Regions from separate parts of the Phyllobacterium sp. LjRoot231 genome, predicted to be linked through region 1. Evidence: riboswitches for the same ligand, from Rfam matches in the RefSeq annotation. Region 1 holds a riboswitch; each other region holds the start of a gene.

Region 1 (4,648 bases):
GGCTTGCGCTCCTTTCATTCAAAATCATGTCCGCCGCTTGCATGGCCATGGCCGGCGCCAGCAGAAAACCGTGCCTGTAAAGCCCGTTGATGCTGATGGTGTTGCCCTCGCGGACGACACGCGGCAGATTGTCCGGATAGGCGGGACGAATTCCCACCCCTGTTTCGACAATCTCTGCTTCACCGAAGGCAGGGTGCAGGCTATAGGCCGCGTTCAGCAATTCCATCATCGAGCGTGCGGTGATCGGACCGATCGAGTCGCTTTCGATCATCGTTGCACCCACCATGAAGACATGGTCGGACCTCGGCACGATATAGATGGGAAAGCGCGGATGAACGAGCCGGACAGGGCGTGACAAGGAGATATCGGACGTGCGCAAGATCAGCATTTCACCGCGCACGCCGCGTATGGCTTGATCCTGGGTGGAATAGCCCGTGGACTGAACGGTCCAATCAAAGCCAACCGCCGCTGTCTGCGCCAAATCGGTTTCGAACACGACGCCGGCGGCCGCCAGCCTTGCCGCTAGACTGATCAACACGTGGCGCGGATCAAGATGCGCTTCCTCCTCAAAGAATAGCCCCTTGCGGAAGCACCCAGCCAGATCGGGCTCCAATGCTGCAATGGTCTCCTCTCCAGCCCATTCAAAGCCAGACGTTCGCGATCCGAACCGTTCAAGCTCCTTAATGTCGCGTGATGGAGCCAAAACCAGCGTACCATTGCGTGTCACCGAACCGGGCAGCGCTGCTTCCCACCAATCCGCCGCGCCCAAGCCCAGTTCGACAACAGGCTGCTCCGCGCTTTCCCGCTCGCAATAAGGCGCAAGCATACCCCCTGCAAACCAGGATGCCGCCGAGCGGCTGCCCTGCTGTGGTTCAAGCACCGTCACGCGCGCGCCGCGTGACGTCAATTCATGGGCGACCGACAGACCGGCGACACCGGCGCCCTGTACGAGAACGTTCATTCCTTCAGGCACCATTGTTCAGCGGCATGTAGAGATTGCCACCCTCGCGAAATTTCTCCGCCATGGCAGCCATGCCTTCCTTTTGCGCCTCGGCACGGATGTCGTGGGAGATGCGCATGGAGCAGAATTTGGGTCCGCACATCGAGCAGAAATGCGCCACCTTGTGCGCTTCCTTGGGCAGTGTCTCATCATGGTAGAGACGCGCCGTTTCCGGGTCGAGCGACAGGTTGAACTGGTCCTCCCAGCGAAACTCGAAACGCGCCCGTGACAGGGCATCATCGCGAAGCTGCGCTGCTGGATGGCCCTTGGCGAGATCGGCGGCGTGGGCTGCAATCTTGTAGGTGATCACGCCGACTTTGACATCATCACGATTGGGCAAACCGAGATGTTCTTTCGGCGTCACATAGCAAAGCATCGCCGTTCCAAACCAGCCGATCATCGCGGCACCGATCCCGGACGTGATGTGATCATAACCAGGCGCAATATCCGTGGTGAGTGGTCCAAGCGTATAGAATGGCGCCTCGCCGCAAACCGCGAGCTGCTTGTCCATATTCTCTTTGATCTTGTGCATCGGTACGTGGCCGGGACCCTCGATCATCACCTGGCAATCCTTGGCCCAGGCAATCTGGGTGAGTTCGCCCAAGGTTTCGAGTTCAGCAAACTGCGCCGCGTCATTGGCATCGGCGATCGAGCCCGGACGCAGACCATCGCCCAGCGAAAAGCTTACATCGTAGGCTCGGCAAATATCGCAGATCTCCTCGAAATGCTCATAGAGGAAGCTTTCGCGATGGTGATGCAGGCACCACTTCGCCATGATCGAACCACCGCGCGATACGATGCCGGTCACACGGTTCACCGTCAGCGGTATACAATGCAGCCGCACACCCGCATGAATCGTGAAATAATCCACGCCCTGCTCGGCTTGTTCGATCAGCGTGTCGCGATAAACCTCCCATGTGAGGTCTTCAGCAATACCATCAACCTTTTCCAGTGCCTGATAGAGCGGCACCGTACCGATCGGCACCGGCGAATTCCGGATAATCCATTCGCGTATATTGTGAATATTGCGCCCGGTGGAGAGATCCATCACCGTATCCGCGCCCCAGCGCGTGGCCCAGACCATCTTTTCCACTTCCTCGGCCATGGAGGAAGTCACTGCGGAATTGCCGATATTGGCGTTGATCTTGACCAGGAAATTACGGCCGATGATCATCGGCTCAAGCTCGGGATGATTGATATTGGCTGGAATGATCGCCCGTCCCCGCGCTATCTCTTCGCGGACGAATTCCGGTGTCACATGATCGGGGATTGATGCACCGAACGATTCGCCGTCGCGCAAGACACCATTCGTTGCACTCTCCCGGCCCAGATTTTCGCGGATCGCGGCATACTCCATTTCCCGCGTGATAATGCCAGCCCTTGCATAAGCAAGCTGGGTGACAGCCTTGCCGTCCCTTGCCTTCAACGGATTGTTGCGGATAGGAAATTCGGGTGTCAGCCGTTCGCCCGTGGCAAAGCCATTGTCCGCCGGGATGACACGGCGACCGTCATAGGAATGGGTATCGCCCTGCGCGGCGAGCCAGCTTTCGCGAACACGCGGGATACCCCTGGCAATATCGATTTCTGCCGAAGGATCGCTGTACGGACCAGAGGAATCATAAACCGTGACGTTGGGCTCACCGGCAGTCGGGTGAACGGCGATTTCGCGCATGGGCACGCGGATATCGGGATGAATGTGTCCGGTTTTGTATATTTTGGTCGACGCAGGCAGCGGTCCTGCCGAAACGGGTGGGGTGCTTGAAACAGTTGGATCAAATACGGTCATCATCAGGTTCCTTTGCTTTTTTGCATGGAAACCCAGTTCTGTGCCGGAAGGATGAAAGGAGTTCGCGAGTCTGAGTAGAGACCGAGTGCCAAGACACTCTATGCGAAGACTTTTGCACCGTCCCTACGCCAGTATGAACTGGATCAGGTTCAACGGGTCACTGCGCTGCAAAAGCCAGCAGTATCTCAGCCCCTTGTCGGGACTCCCCTGGTGAATGAGTTTATGTGACCCGCTGGCGACGCAGTTGTCAAGCGGGTCGATAGATCACGACGTGTGCAAAGGTTTGAGAGCCGTCGCCCACTTGAGCAATTCGGTCAGCATGGTCGTTGCGCCGGTTGCCATCAGATCATTGGGCTCGAACACGCCTTCGTCATTGATGAATTGCCTGTAGGTCGGCACGGGAACACCCTCTGGAATCGGCACCATGTGCAAGCCGGCAACCAAACCCTTTACCGATTCGACCGAACGCAATCCGCCCGATACGCCGCCATAGCTGACGAAGCCCGCGGGCTTGTAGCTCCATTCATTCGACAGATAAACCAGCGCGTTGATCAAAGACGGCGGGGCGTTGTAGTCATATTCCGGCGTGACGAAGACATAAGCATCAGCAGAATCGATGATCGCGCTCCACTTCTTCGTGTGGGCATGTTCATACTTCATCATCTTGGGATGGTTCGGCTCATCGAGGATCGGCAGGTTAACGTCGACAAGGTCGATGAGGACAGGTTCAAACCGCCCATCTTGCTTGGCAAATTCATTGAACCAGTTTGCAACTGCCGGACCACCGCGGCCCGGCCGCGTGCTGGCGATGATGATGTTGAGTTTGAGTGCCATTCAACGCGTCTCCATACAGATGAATCTTGTGACCGTATGAATAGGGAGTCGTTGCCGCACTGCACAAGAAGGCACCTTTTGGTAACCGGCCAAAGTCGGATTCTCTCGGCGCCGAGACTTTCGAGAATTCAGTCTGATGAGTCAGCTGGTGGGGTTTGCGAGAACCGGAGCGCAGCGGACTTTTTGGTCCGTGAGCCTAGGCAAGCGCAGAAAATCGCATCAGATGGCCATCAGAGTGAAGTTATCGAAAGGTCTTCAAAACGAAACCCGCTACGGCCTGCACCATGCGGGTTCTGTCGCGTTTATAAATGACCGGACGGGCCGGTCACGGACTATCTGCTGAAATCGCTGCCGTTATTACCGGCTGGGCGGGCAACGCGTTCTTTTTTCTTCGGACCTGGCAACAGGCCTTCACGCTGAGCCTGCTTGCGTGCAGCCTTGCGGGCACGGCTAACGGCTTCTGCTTTTTCACGGACACGGCGCTCGGATGGCTTTTCAAAAGCCTGGCGCGCCTTCATTTCGCGGAAGAGACCTTCCCGCTGCATCTTCTTCTTCAGGACCCGTAGGGCCTGTTCAACATTGTTATCACGAACGAGAACTTGCAATCGTTTTCCTTACCCATGCTTGCCTCGTCTTGCGGAGAGACGATTGACCACAATCAGACAAGCGTTTGAAGAATTGCCACTACGGCAATCCGGAGAAGCGCGGACTCTATTCATTTCCGTGCCAAAAATCCAGTGCGCTCAAGCAATTTACTTGAGTATGCCACCACGCCAACTATTCTGCTGACGTGGGCAGCATGATTTTGTGTTCTGTCGCCAGCAGCGAAATTCGCGCGACGTACGCCGAATCAGAGATGATCTCAGATTGCAGCCGTGATGATGATTTCGACCTTATATTCCGGCGTTGCGAGCTTGGCTTCGCCGGTCGCGCGTGCCGGAGTGTTTGCCGGATCGACCCAAGCATCCCACACGGCATTCATCTCGCCGAAGTCCTTCATGTCGTCGAGCCAGATAATGGCTTGCAAC
Region 2 (4,648 bases), 1.2 Mb from region 1:
ATCTGGTCAAGACGGAGAAGAGGGGGAGCCATGCACGTTTACAGTTCTGGAAAATGAAGCCACGATCGAAGGTCGCCGTGCTTGTCGGCGAGATTGTCGCCGCTGTCAAATGACATGAAGCAAAACAGGCCGGAATTTCCGGCCTGCTGGATTTAAATCAGTCGGTTGCGATCAGTATCCGCCGCCGCCGCCGCCAGTGCCTTCGCACGGGGCCTCGTAAATCGATCCATCACGCCGCTGGTAACGGCAGTAGTTGCCACTCTGGCCCTTGGGCGTCGTGGCTGTACCAATGACTGCACCAAGAAGTGCGCCGCCTGCTGCACCAACTACAGTGCTCTTTGTATCATGTCCAAGAGCCTGGCCGGCCAGCGCACCAACGCCGCCACCGATCAAAGCGCCCGTCCCGGCACGTTGATTTTGCTCACTGGTTGCGCAACCGGCTAGAGACATGGCCAGAAGCGCGGAAACCGCAATTGCGGTCAAACGAATTGTCATCTTAAAAATCCTCTCACATCAAATAGAACGCCACAAACCCTGCTTTGGTAATGCGGCAGAAGAAAGATCGCAGCGCCTTCGCTTAACATCTGCAACCTTCAAAACGATACAGGCCGGTAAGCCGGCCTGTATGTCGTTCTCGGATCGTAAGCTGATTAGTAGCGACGGCACGGCGCGCGGTAGCGTTCACCATAGCGATTTTCGTAAGTGCAATAGCGGCCGCCACTGTTGTTGTTGGTTGCAGCGCCCACCAGGGCACCACTGGCACCACCGATCGCGGCACCTGCGAGGGCACCACGGCCACTACCCGTGATTGCGCCACCGGCCAGCGCACCCAGTGCAGCACCACCGACGCCATAACCGGCTACGCGCTGATCGCTGGTCGTGCAACCGGCAACCGAGAGCGCTAAAAGCCCCGCAACTGCAATCGTAGACAAACTTTTCAACATGGAAGACCTCTCCGTTTTAAAACCAAACTCACCAGCTTGCGTCCCCAATGCTGTGTGCCAACAATTACACTTTCCGCTTTATTTTACAAGCGTTAGGCGATTTGCGTCGCAGCAATCAGGATCGCTTTACCCGAATGAAGTGACACGTGGAGATTCCCACGCACGGCATTCGACACCGTAAGCGATGAACCGAAAGAAAGTTCCACATTTTCCAGCGGCCAGCGCGCGCCATGGATAAAAAGTCCGTGTAATTGCGAAAATGCAACAATGCTGAAGAGCGTTCCATCGGCAAAATCGAAGTCATAGGAGCCCGCAACCAGAGGATGTGCCTCCTCATAACCGCTGGAGAGAACAAGCTTTCGCCCTTCAGCCGCGTGAGCCGTCGCCATGGTCAGATGCAGCAGCGCGTGATCGGTACGCGGACCGCCAAATGCACCGCACAGAATGACCTCGGTTGCACCCAAGCGGTAAGCTTCGTTCAGGGCAAGTTCGCCATCGGTCATGTCCTTGGCCGCTGGAAATACAACGCGCGGCACGTGGGCATATAACGCGTCGAGTTCCGGTGAGGTCGAATCGAAATCGCCAAGCCAGAGTTCTGGGTCAAGCCCGAGCGATTCGGCATGCGCAATCCCGCCATCGGCTGCAAGCACCCGCGCGCCGGCGACAAGACGCAGGAGACGGTCAGTGACGTGGACGGTTCCGCCAAGAAGAAGAACGAATTTGCTCATGTTTCGCCCATAGCATGCGTGAGGGCGGGGAGATAGATGCGCCTGGATAAAGAACCCCTCCCTGCTGCTGCGCAGCCTCCCTCCTCACAAGGGGGAGGGCAAGGGGCGGCGCCGTCGCGGCGAGCCCTCCAGATCAAAAATAATCGTGGCGACTTATCCACACCCTCCAAACATCACTTATTCTAACGGCGTCCTTTCCATGGGGAACTGCTTCCGGAGCCGTTCGAAGTGGGGAGAGGATCGGCGCCTCCGATGGCGGGTAACGGACCCGCCGTCCGGGGAAGTTCTGTCCAAGGGTTCCCCTGCCGGTACTAAGGCCGGTGCGTGCTGGACGAGCACTGTGAGGGCGGCAGATTGGCTGGGCGCAGTCCTGGCCGCTGGCGTTTCCGACGCGGAACGGACGGGATCAAAAAACGCCGGACGGGCGGTCTTCGGATCGCATTTTTATTCTACCAAGACGCGCTTCGACGACCGCCCGGCTTTCCCACCATCATTCGATGGCCAGACTCAGATGAGGGCGTGGCAACGGGAAAACATGTCGCTCGGCCGACGAGGCATGTTGCTTGCACGGCCAAGGCTTTATCTCTAATCTTTGCAATGCTCTAACGGGGTGCCAATTCGCAAGGATCGGCTGAGAGGCTTCAGGAAAAATCCTGCCAACCCGCGGAACCTGATCCGGTTTGTACCGGCGGAGGGATTAGACGCGGCATGTAGCCGGCGCACCAATCCTTTTGAATTTTAACTCTAGGAGGCGCCGATGCGGCCATTCGACATTATTCTGAAATCTGTGAGCATGGCGAGCGTTCTCGCGCTTGCGCTTGCCGGACCGGCAAAAGCCGATGGCAAACTGACCGTCTATACCTATGAAAGCTTCACTGCCGAATGGGGTCCAGGGCCAAAGGTCAAGGAAGCTTTCCAAAAGCAATGCAATTGCACCGTGGACTTCGTCGCCGTCACCGATGGCGTCGCTCTGCTTAACCGCCTCAAGCTTGAAGGTGCATCGACCAAAGCGGACGTCGTACTCGGCCTCGATACCAACCTGACCTATGAGGCGAAGGAAACCGGACTGTTCGCCCCACACGGGATCGACACAAGTGCGATCAACATTCCGGGGGGTTACAAGGACGATACTTTCGTTCCTTACGACTACGGCTATTTCGCTGTGATCTACGATACGGAAAAACTCAAGAATCCGCCCGCGAGCCTGAAGCAATTGGTCGAGGGCGATCCAAAACAGAAGATCGTTATCGAAGACCCTCGCACCTCGACGCCGGGACTTGGCCTCCTGCTCTGGGTGAAGGCCGTCTATGGCGACAAGACCGGCGAAGCCTGGGCCAAGCTGAAAGATCGCGTTCTGACAGTGACTCCGGGCTGGTCGGAAGCCTACGGCCTGTTCACCAAGGGCGAAGCACCGCTGGTTCTTTCCTATACGACCTCGCCTGCCTATCATCTGATCGCCGAGAAAACCGATCGCTACAAGGCCGCTGCATTCGAAGAGGGGCACTACCTGCAGGTCGAAGTGGCCGCGCAAACCGCCAATGGCGCCAAAAATCCACTTTCGGCCCAGTTCCTGACATTCATGACCGGCACATCGTTTCAGGACACCATTCCCGAAAACAACTGGATGTTTCCGGCGGCAAAGACAAGCGGACCACTCAACCCTGCCTTCGACACGTTGGTGAAGCCGGCAAAGACCCTGATCTTTTCGCCGGAGGAAGTGGCCAAGAATCGGAAGGTCTGGATCGACGAATGGTTGTCGGCCATGAGCCTGTAGCGCTTTGACCGCCTTGAAGCCATTGGCGGGGGCTCTCGCCCTCGCCTTTCTTGCCCTGCTTGCGGGGGGCGCTTTGCTCAGTCTTGCTATCGAGGCGCTAAGCGGCAGCATGGAAGGTTTCGCGGCCTTCGACAGCTATCTGTGGCGGATTACCCGCTTCACATTGCTGCAGGCGCTGCTCTCAATGCTGCTTTCGGTGGCATTCGCCATTCCGCTCGCCCGCGCGCTGCATGCGCATCCGGCCTTCCCCGGACGCGCCATGATCCTGCGGCTTTTCGCTCTGCCCCTTGCTCTGCCTGCCCTCGTCGCCGTGCTCGGCGTCACCAGCATCTATGGCCGCAATGGTCTGCTTGCTGCTTTTTTCGATTGGCTCGGGCTGGACGTCACTCCCAATATTTACGGCCTGACCGGCATCCTTATCGCACACGTGTTCTTCAACCTGCCGCTGGCAACACGGCTTATCCTTTCGAGCCTCGATTCCATTCCGGAAGACTATTGGAAACTCTCCTCACAACTTGGCATGGGGGGATGGGCACGGTTCCGGCTGATCGAGTGGCCAGTGATCCTGCGCAACCTTTCCGGCATTGCCGGGCTGATTTTCATGCTGTGCATCACGTCCTTTACCGTCGTCTTGACGCTCGGCGGAGGACCACGGGCGACCACGCTTGAGGTCGCGATCTACCAGTCGCTGCATTTCGATTTCGACATTGCGCGAGCGGTCTCGCTGACGCTCGTGCAGCTGTGCCTGACCATTGCGGTTCTGTCGGTTCTGGGCTTGACGGGACGCCCTGCCGAGGAGGGATTCAGCCTGCGCACGACAACACGCCGTTTTGAACAGCCGACAGGAAAAGCAAAGCTTCTGGACGGCACGTTAATAATCCTCGGACTGCTTTTCGTTGCACTACCCATAGCTGGAACCGTGGTTTCCGGTCTGGCGGCCGATCTCACCCGGCTTCTCGGCGAGAGTCTTGTGTGGCGTGCAATCCTGACGAGTCTAGTCCTTGGAGCAAGCGCGGCTGCGCTGTCGCTGATCATTTCCCTGGCGCTGGTCATGGCCCGCGAATATCTGGCGAGTCGACGCCGTTATGCACCGCCAAAACTGTTCGAGCGCTCGCTTGATCGCGGCGCAAGCCTGATCATGGTTGTTCCGCCGATTGTGCTCGGCGCCGGATGGTTCATCCTGTCGCGCCATTTTGCTGATC
Region 3 (4,648 bases), 2.1 Mb from region 1:
AGGCATTTTACCGCGAAGTGCAAATGGTGTTCCAGGACCCGTACGGTTCGCTGCACCCGCGCCAGACGGTGGACCGGCTATTGCTGGAACCACTGGTAATCCATGGCTTCAGCGATATTGAAAAGCGTATCCTGCGCGCACTCGACGAAGTGGGCCTGGGATCGAGCTTCCGCTTCCGTTATTCGCACCAGCTTTCCGGTGGTCAACGCCAGCGCGTCGCCATTGCCCGGGCGCTGATCCTGGAACCGTCAATCCTGCTGCTCGATGAGCCGACATCGGCGCTCGATGCCTCGGTGCAGGCGGAGGTGCTGAACCTGCTCGAACAGATTCGACGCGACCGCAAGCTCACGTTTCTCATGGTCAGCCATGACCTCGCCGTCGTCACCCACATGTGCGACCGGCTGATGGTCATGCAGAACGGTGCGGAGGTGGAGCGCCTCACCGCTTCCGAACTAGCAAAACGCAAGGTCACACAGGAATACACGCGTAATCTGCTTGTCGCGAGCCAAGGCTTCGTGCGGCCGGATATTCAGCCCGAGCGTTAACGATATTCATCTGTTTTTTACCATTCCAGCAACGATTTCGCGCAATTCGTGCTGCCGGAGCATGATCGTGAAAATGTGAATGAATTTACTAAGCAGGAATTTACGCCGGAGATTCAAAGGTCCACGTAACGACGGAGTGGGCCAATGAAAAAATTTACAAAATTCCTGAAAGATAGCAGCGGGGCAACTGCGGTGACCTTCGGATTGCTGCTCGTACCCCTTATGGGCATGACCGGGCTTGCGGTCGATTATAGCGTCGCGAGCAATGAACGTTCGAAATTGCAGAACGCTGCCGATGCCGCTGCGCTGGCCGGCGCTTCGATCTTTACCGGCCCAAACTCGGCAGCCGCGGAAGCGCTTGCGCGCGCCTACCTCAAAGCTAATCTGGGCGAAGAAGCTGCGAATGCTGTTACGATCAATTTCAAGGCGGAAAAGCAGCAAGTGACCGTCACACTCGGTGGCCAAACCAATACAACGTTCATGCGTGTGTTGAACAAGGACTCGCTTCCAATCGAGGTCACTTCTATAGCATTGGCGCCGCTGAAACCATCCAGCGCCACTATCACTATAGATAAAGTTACGGGCTACTGGTTTAAACGTGTCTCGATTGTTGTCAAAAGGAACGGCCAGAAGTTTGTGGTTGGTACGATCACCTACACTGCAGCGGATCACAACGGCGCGGGCGGTCTTGGTTCCGGCGTGACCAATCCGCCGATATCAGTTGCGACAAAATACGACCTTGGGGAATATGACAAGAATTCGTTGTACTTGCAGATGGACATTAAGAATGACGGTTGTGATGTCGGCTATAGGAATACATCGACAACGAACAAGGTCGTGTGCAAGACAAGCACGAAGTCCGCAGACGCGGCGTATAATTCGACGCTACGCACCAATGATCCCAGCACCTATAATAACCTGTTTGTCGATGGAAAACGATTGACGACTACCTCTGGAAATCCGCTCGACAACCTGTTGGATTGCGATCAGAAGGAGCACGAACATTGGTGGGAAGATGGTGGCAGCCCTTCCAACGTCGTTGAGCCGGACTTTCTGTATAGGGTAAAATCCGAATGCAAATCGGTCGATGGTGAACTTGTTCGTCTGACTCACTAACTGGATAACAATCCGGCGGCGCAATTGACTTTGTCCTTGCGCCGCTCCATCATGACTTCATTCCGAGGGGGGCACTGTACAGTGCTGAGATAGCGTCGAGCTGGACCCTTGAACCTGATCCGGGTTATGCCGGCGTAGGAACGGGAATTGAGCCTTCTTCGCGCACCCCAAACCTTGTCTTCGCACATATCCGGATCTCCAACCATTCATGATGGAGTCCAGACTGTGCCCGTTGCCCCGAAATACCTCCCGCAAAAACTGTAGTGGCGTGAACAGCGCCATGCGTCTGGTTCTGCAGATAGCCACAGCTTTGCTGGCCGTGGTCCTGTGCTGGCAAGTGATCGTCTGGGTGATGGCGCCGCCGCGTTTCATCCTGCCGGGGCCATTGACGGTGATCGCCACACTGGTCGAAGAGCAGCACTATCTGCTGACAAATGCGGCAATCACCTTGGTCGAAATCATTCTTGGGCTGATGTTCGGTGCGCTGGCCGGCATCCTCACTGCGCTTCTCGTCAGTGCTGTGCCGGGCTTCCGGCAAATCGTCTGGCCGCTCATGCTGGTGTTGCAGGCACTACCGGTTTTTGCCATCGCACCGCTGCTGGTCCTGTGGTTCGGCTTTGGCCTTGCCTCCAAGGTCGTCATGGCCAGCCTGATCATCTTCTTTCCCGTCGCCTCGGCCTTCGCCGATGGCCTGCAGCGCACCAATCAGGATCTGCTCGACGCGGCAGCGCTGACGCAGGCATCACCGCTCGCGACACTGTTCCTCGTACGCGTACCCAGCGCCTTGCCAGGCCTTGGGTCCGGCTTGCGCGTGGCTGCCGTCTTCGCGCCAATCGGCGCCGTCATCGGTGAATGGGTGGGTTCTTCGCGCGGCCTTGGCTTTGTCATGCTGCAGGCCAATGCCCGCATGCAGACGGACACGCTATTCGCCGCCCTCATCATCCTCGCAACGCTGACCATTGTCGTGCGCTTCCTCGTCGATGCGCTGGCGAAGCGGCTGACACCATGGGCGCGCGAAGGATGAACCAGTTCAATGACTTATTGCACAGAAAAGGATCTTCGATGTTTCGTATTCGCTCTCTGATGTTCATGATAGGCCTCGCTGTCTTCGGCTCCGCCATGGCCGGCCAGGCCATGGCGGCCGACAAGCTGACTGTGCTTCTGGAATGGTTCGTCAATCCCGACCATGCACCGCTGGTCATCGCTAAAGAGAAGGGTTACTTCGCCGACGCCGGTCTCGATGTCGAGCTGATCCCGCCCGCTGACCCGGCAGCGCCGCCACGGCTGGTTGCGGCGAAGCAGGCGGACATCGCCATCCATTATCAGCCGACCCTTTTTCTCGACCATGATGAGGGCCTGCCGCTGGTGCGATTCGGAACGCTTGTCGAAACGCCGCTCAATACGGTGATGACGCTTGCCGACGGGCCAATCAAAAGTTTGAAGGATTTGAAAGGCAAGAAGGTTGGCTTCTCGGTCGCCGGCTTCGAAGACGCGATGCTGGGCGCCATGTTGAAAGCGGAGGGCCTGTCGACCAAGGATGTCGAGTTGATCAATGTCAACTTTGCCCTCTCCACCTCGCTGATTTCCAGGCAGGTGGATGCGACGGTCGGCGCCTATCGCAATTTCGAGCTGACGCAGATGGCGCAGGAAGGACACAAGGGCCTCGCCTTCTTTCCGGAAGAACATGGCGTACCGCCCTATGACGAACTGATTTTCGTCACCCATCCGGATTTGCTGAAGGACGATCGGCTGAAGCGCTTTCTCGGCGCGGTGGAGAAGGGGGCAATCTATCTGACCAATCATCCGGATGAATCCTGGCAGCTGTTCATCAAGGCCTATCCGGACCTCGATAATCCGCTGAACAAACAGGCCTGGATCGATACGCTGCCGCGCTTTGCCAAGCGTCCGGCGGCGCTCGATCGCGGCCGCTACGAGCGGTTCGGGGTCTTCATGCACGATGCCGGGCTGATCAAGAACGTGGCCAAGATCGAAGACATCGCTGTCGAGCTACCGTGACAATCACAAATGCAAACGCCCACTCAAAGAGAGAAAAAATGCCAAAAGTAGATTACCGGCTGAATGCCATTGTCGATTTCGATGCTATCGGAGGCGGCAAGGATCTGGGGCAGCTTGCCCTTGCTGCGGCGCGAGGTGGCGCAACGATCATCCAGTACCGTGACAAGAACTCGCCGACGCGCCTTATGGTCGAACGGGCACGAGCTGTCCATGCGGCGCTGAAGGGAACAGGCGTGCCACTTGTGGTCAATGACCGTATCGATGTGGCGCTTGCCGCTGGCGTCGAGGGCGTGCATGTCGGCCGCAAGGACATGCTTGTGGCGGATGCGCGCCGGCTGCTCGGACCGCACGCGATCATCGGCCTGACGGTCAAGAACGAGGCCGATGCTCAAGCGGCCATCGAGGCCGATATCGACTATGCCTGCATCGGCGGCCTGTTCGAAACACCGGCCAAGCACAATCTCGAACCTATCGGCTTCGAAGGGTTCAGCCGTCTGGCGCCGATCATTCGCAAGGTGAAGCCAGACCTGCCGATCGGCGCAATCGCAGGCATCGATCTTGCGCGAACGCCGCCTGCCATTGCTGCCGGAGCCGATGGTGTGGCGGTGATTTCGGCGATCTTCCGGCAGGGAGATCCGCAAGGCGCGACCGCTGCATTGCTGGCGGCAGTCGATGCCTCGCTGAAGGAACGGGCATGACCGCAATCGCATTGACCATTGCCGGCTCCGACAGCGGCGGCGGGGCTGGCATCCAGGCTGATTTGAAGACGTTCTCGGCGCTTGGCGTTTATGGCACAAGCGTTTTGACGGCGATCACCGCGCAGAATACACGCGGGGTGACCGCCATCGAAAACCTTTCGCCTGGCATTGTCCGCGCGCAGATCGATGCTGTCCTGTCGGATATCGACGTGCAGGCGATCAAAATCGGGATGGTCGGCGTGGTCGAGACGATCGAGACAATCGCCGACGCGC

What was found. A riboswitch is a leader RNA that binds a small molecule or an ion and turns the genes downstream of it on or off. The one in region 1 is predicted to bind thiamine pyrophosphate.
Region 2: it holds a riboswitch for thiamine pyrophosphate, as region 1 does, so the genes downstream of both, thiB (thiamine ABC transporter substrate binding subunit) here and thiC (phosphomethylpyrimidine synthase ThiC) in region 1, are expected to answer to the same signal.
Region 3: it holds a riboswitch for thiamine pyrophosphate, as region 1 does, so the genes downstream of both, ACSQ3H_RS00995 (ABC transporter permease) here and thiC (phosphomethylpyrimidine synthase ThiC) in region 1, are expected to answer to the same signal.

The regions. Positions count from the first base shown of each region.
Region 1 covers NZ_CAXUQT020000001.1:2,320,094-2,324,741, reverse strand. The annotation lists gene thiO (glycine oxidase ThiO) at 1-961, opposite strand, end outside; gene thiC (phosphomethylpyrimidine synthase ThiC) at 966-2,789, opposite strand; TPP riboswitch at 2,889-3,005, opposite strand; gene ACSQ3H_RS11400 (NADPH-dependent FMN reductase) at 3,051-3,620, opposite strand; gene rpsU (30S ribosomal protein S21) at 3,953-4,225, opposite strand; gene ACSQ3H_RS11390 (RidA family protein) at 4,483-4,648, opposite strand, start outside.
Region 2 covers NZ_CAXUQT020000001.1:1,124,230-1,128,877, reverse strand. The annotation lists gene ACSQ3H_RS05420 (ABC-F family ATP-binding cassette domain-containing protein) at 1-32, opposite strand, end outside; gene ACSQ3H_RS05415 (glycine zipper 2TM domain-containing protein) at 172-495, opposite strand; gene ACSQ3H_RS05410 (glycine zipper domain-containing protein) at 651-944, opposite strand; gene ACSQ3H_RS05405 (thiamine diphosphokinase) at 1,037-1,672, opposite strand; TPP riboswitch at 2,269-2,386, shown strand; gene thiB (thiamine ABC transporter substrate binding subunit) at 2,466-3,446, shown strand; gene thiP (thiamine/thiamine pyrophosphate ABC transporter permease) at 3,451-4,648, shown strand, end outside.
Region 3 covers NZ_CAXUQT020000001.1:201,148-205,795, reverse strand. The annotation lists gene ACSQ3H_RS01005 (ABC transporter ATP-binding protein) at 1-545, shown strand, start outside; gene ACSQ3H_RS01000 (TadE/TadG family type IV pilus assembly protein) at 690-1,661, shown strand; TPP riboswitch at 1,717-1,819, shown strand; gene ACSQ3H_RS00995 (ABC transporter permease) at 1,942-2,685, shown strand; gene ACSQ3H_RS00990 (ABC transporter substrate-binding protein) at 2,751-3,677, shown strand; gene thiE (thiamine phosphate synthase) at 3,716-4,375, shown strand; gene thiD (bifunctional hydroxymethylpyrimidine kinase/phosphomethylpyrimidine kinase) at 4,372-4,648, shown strand, end outside.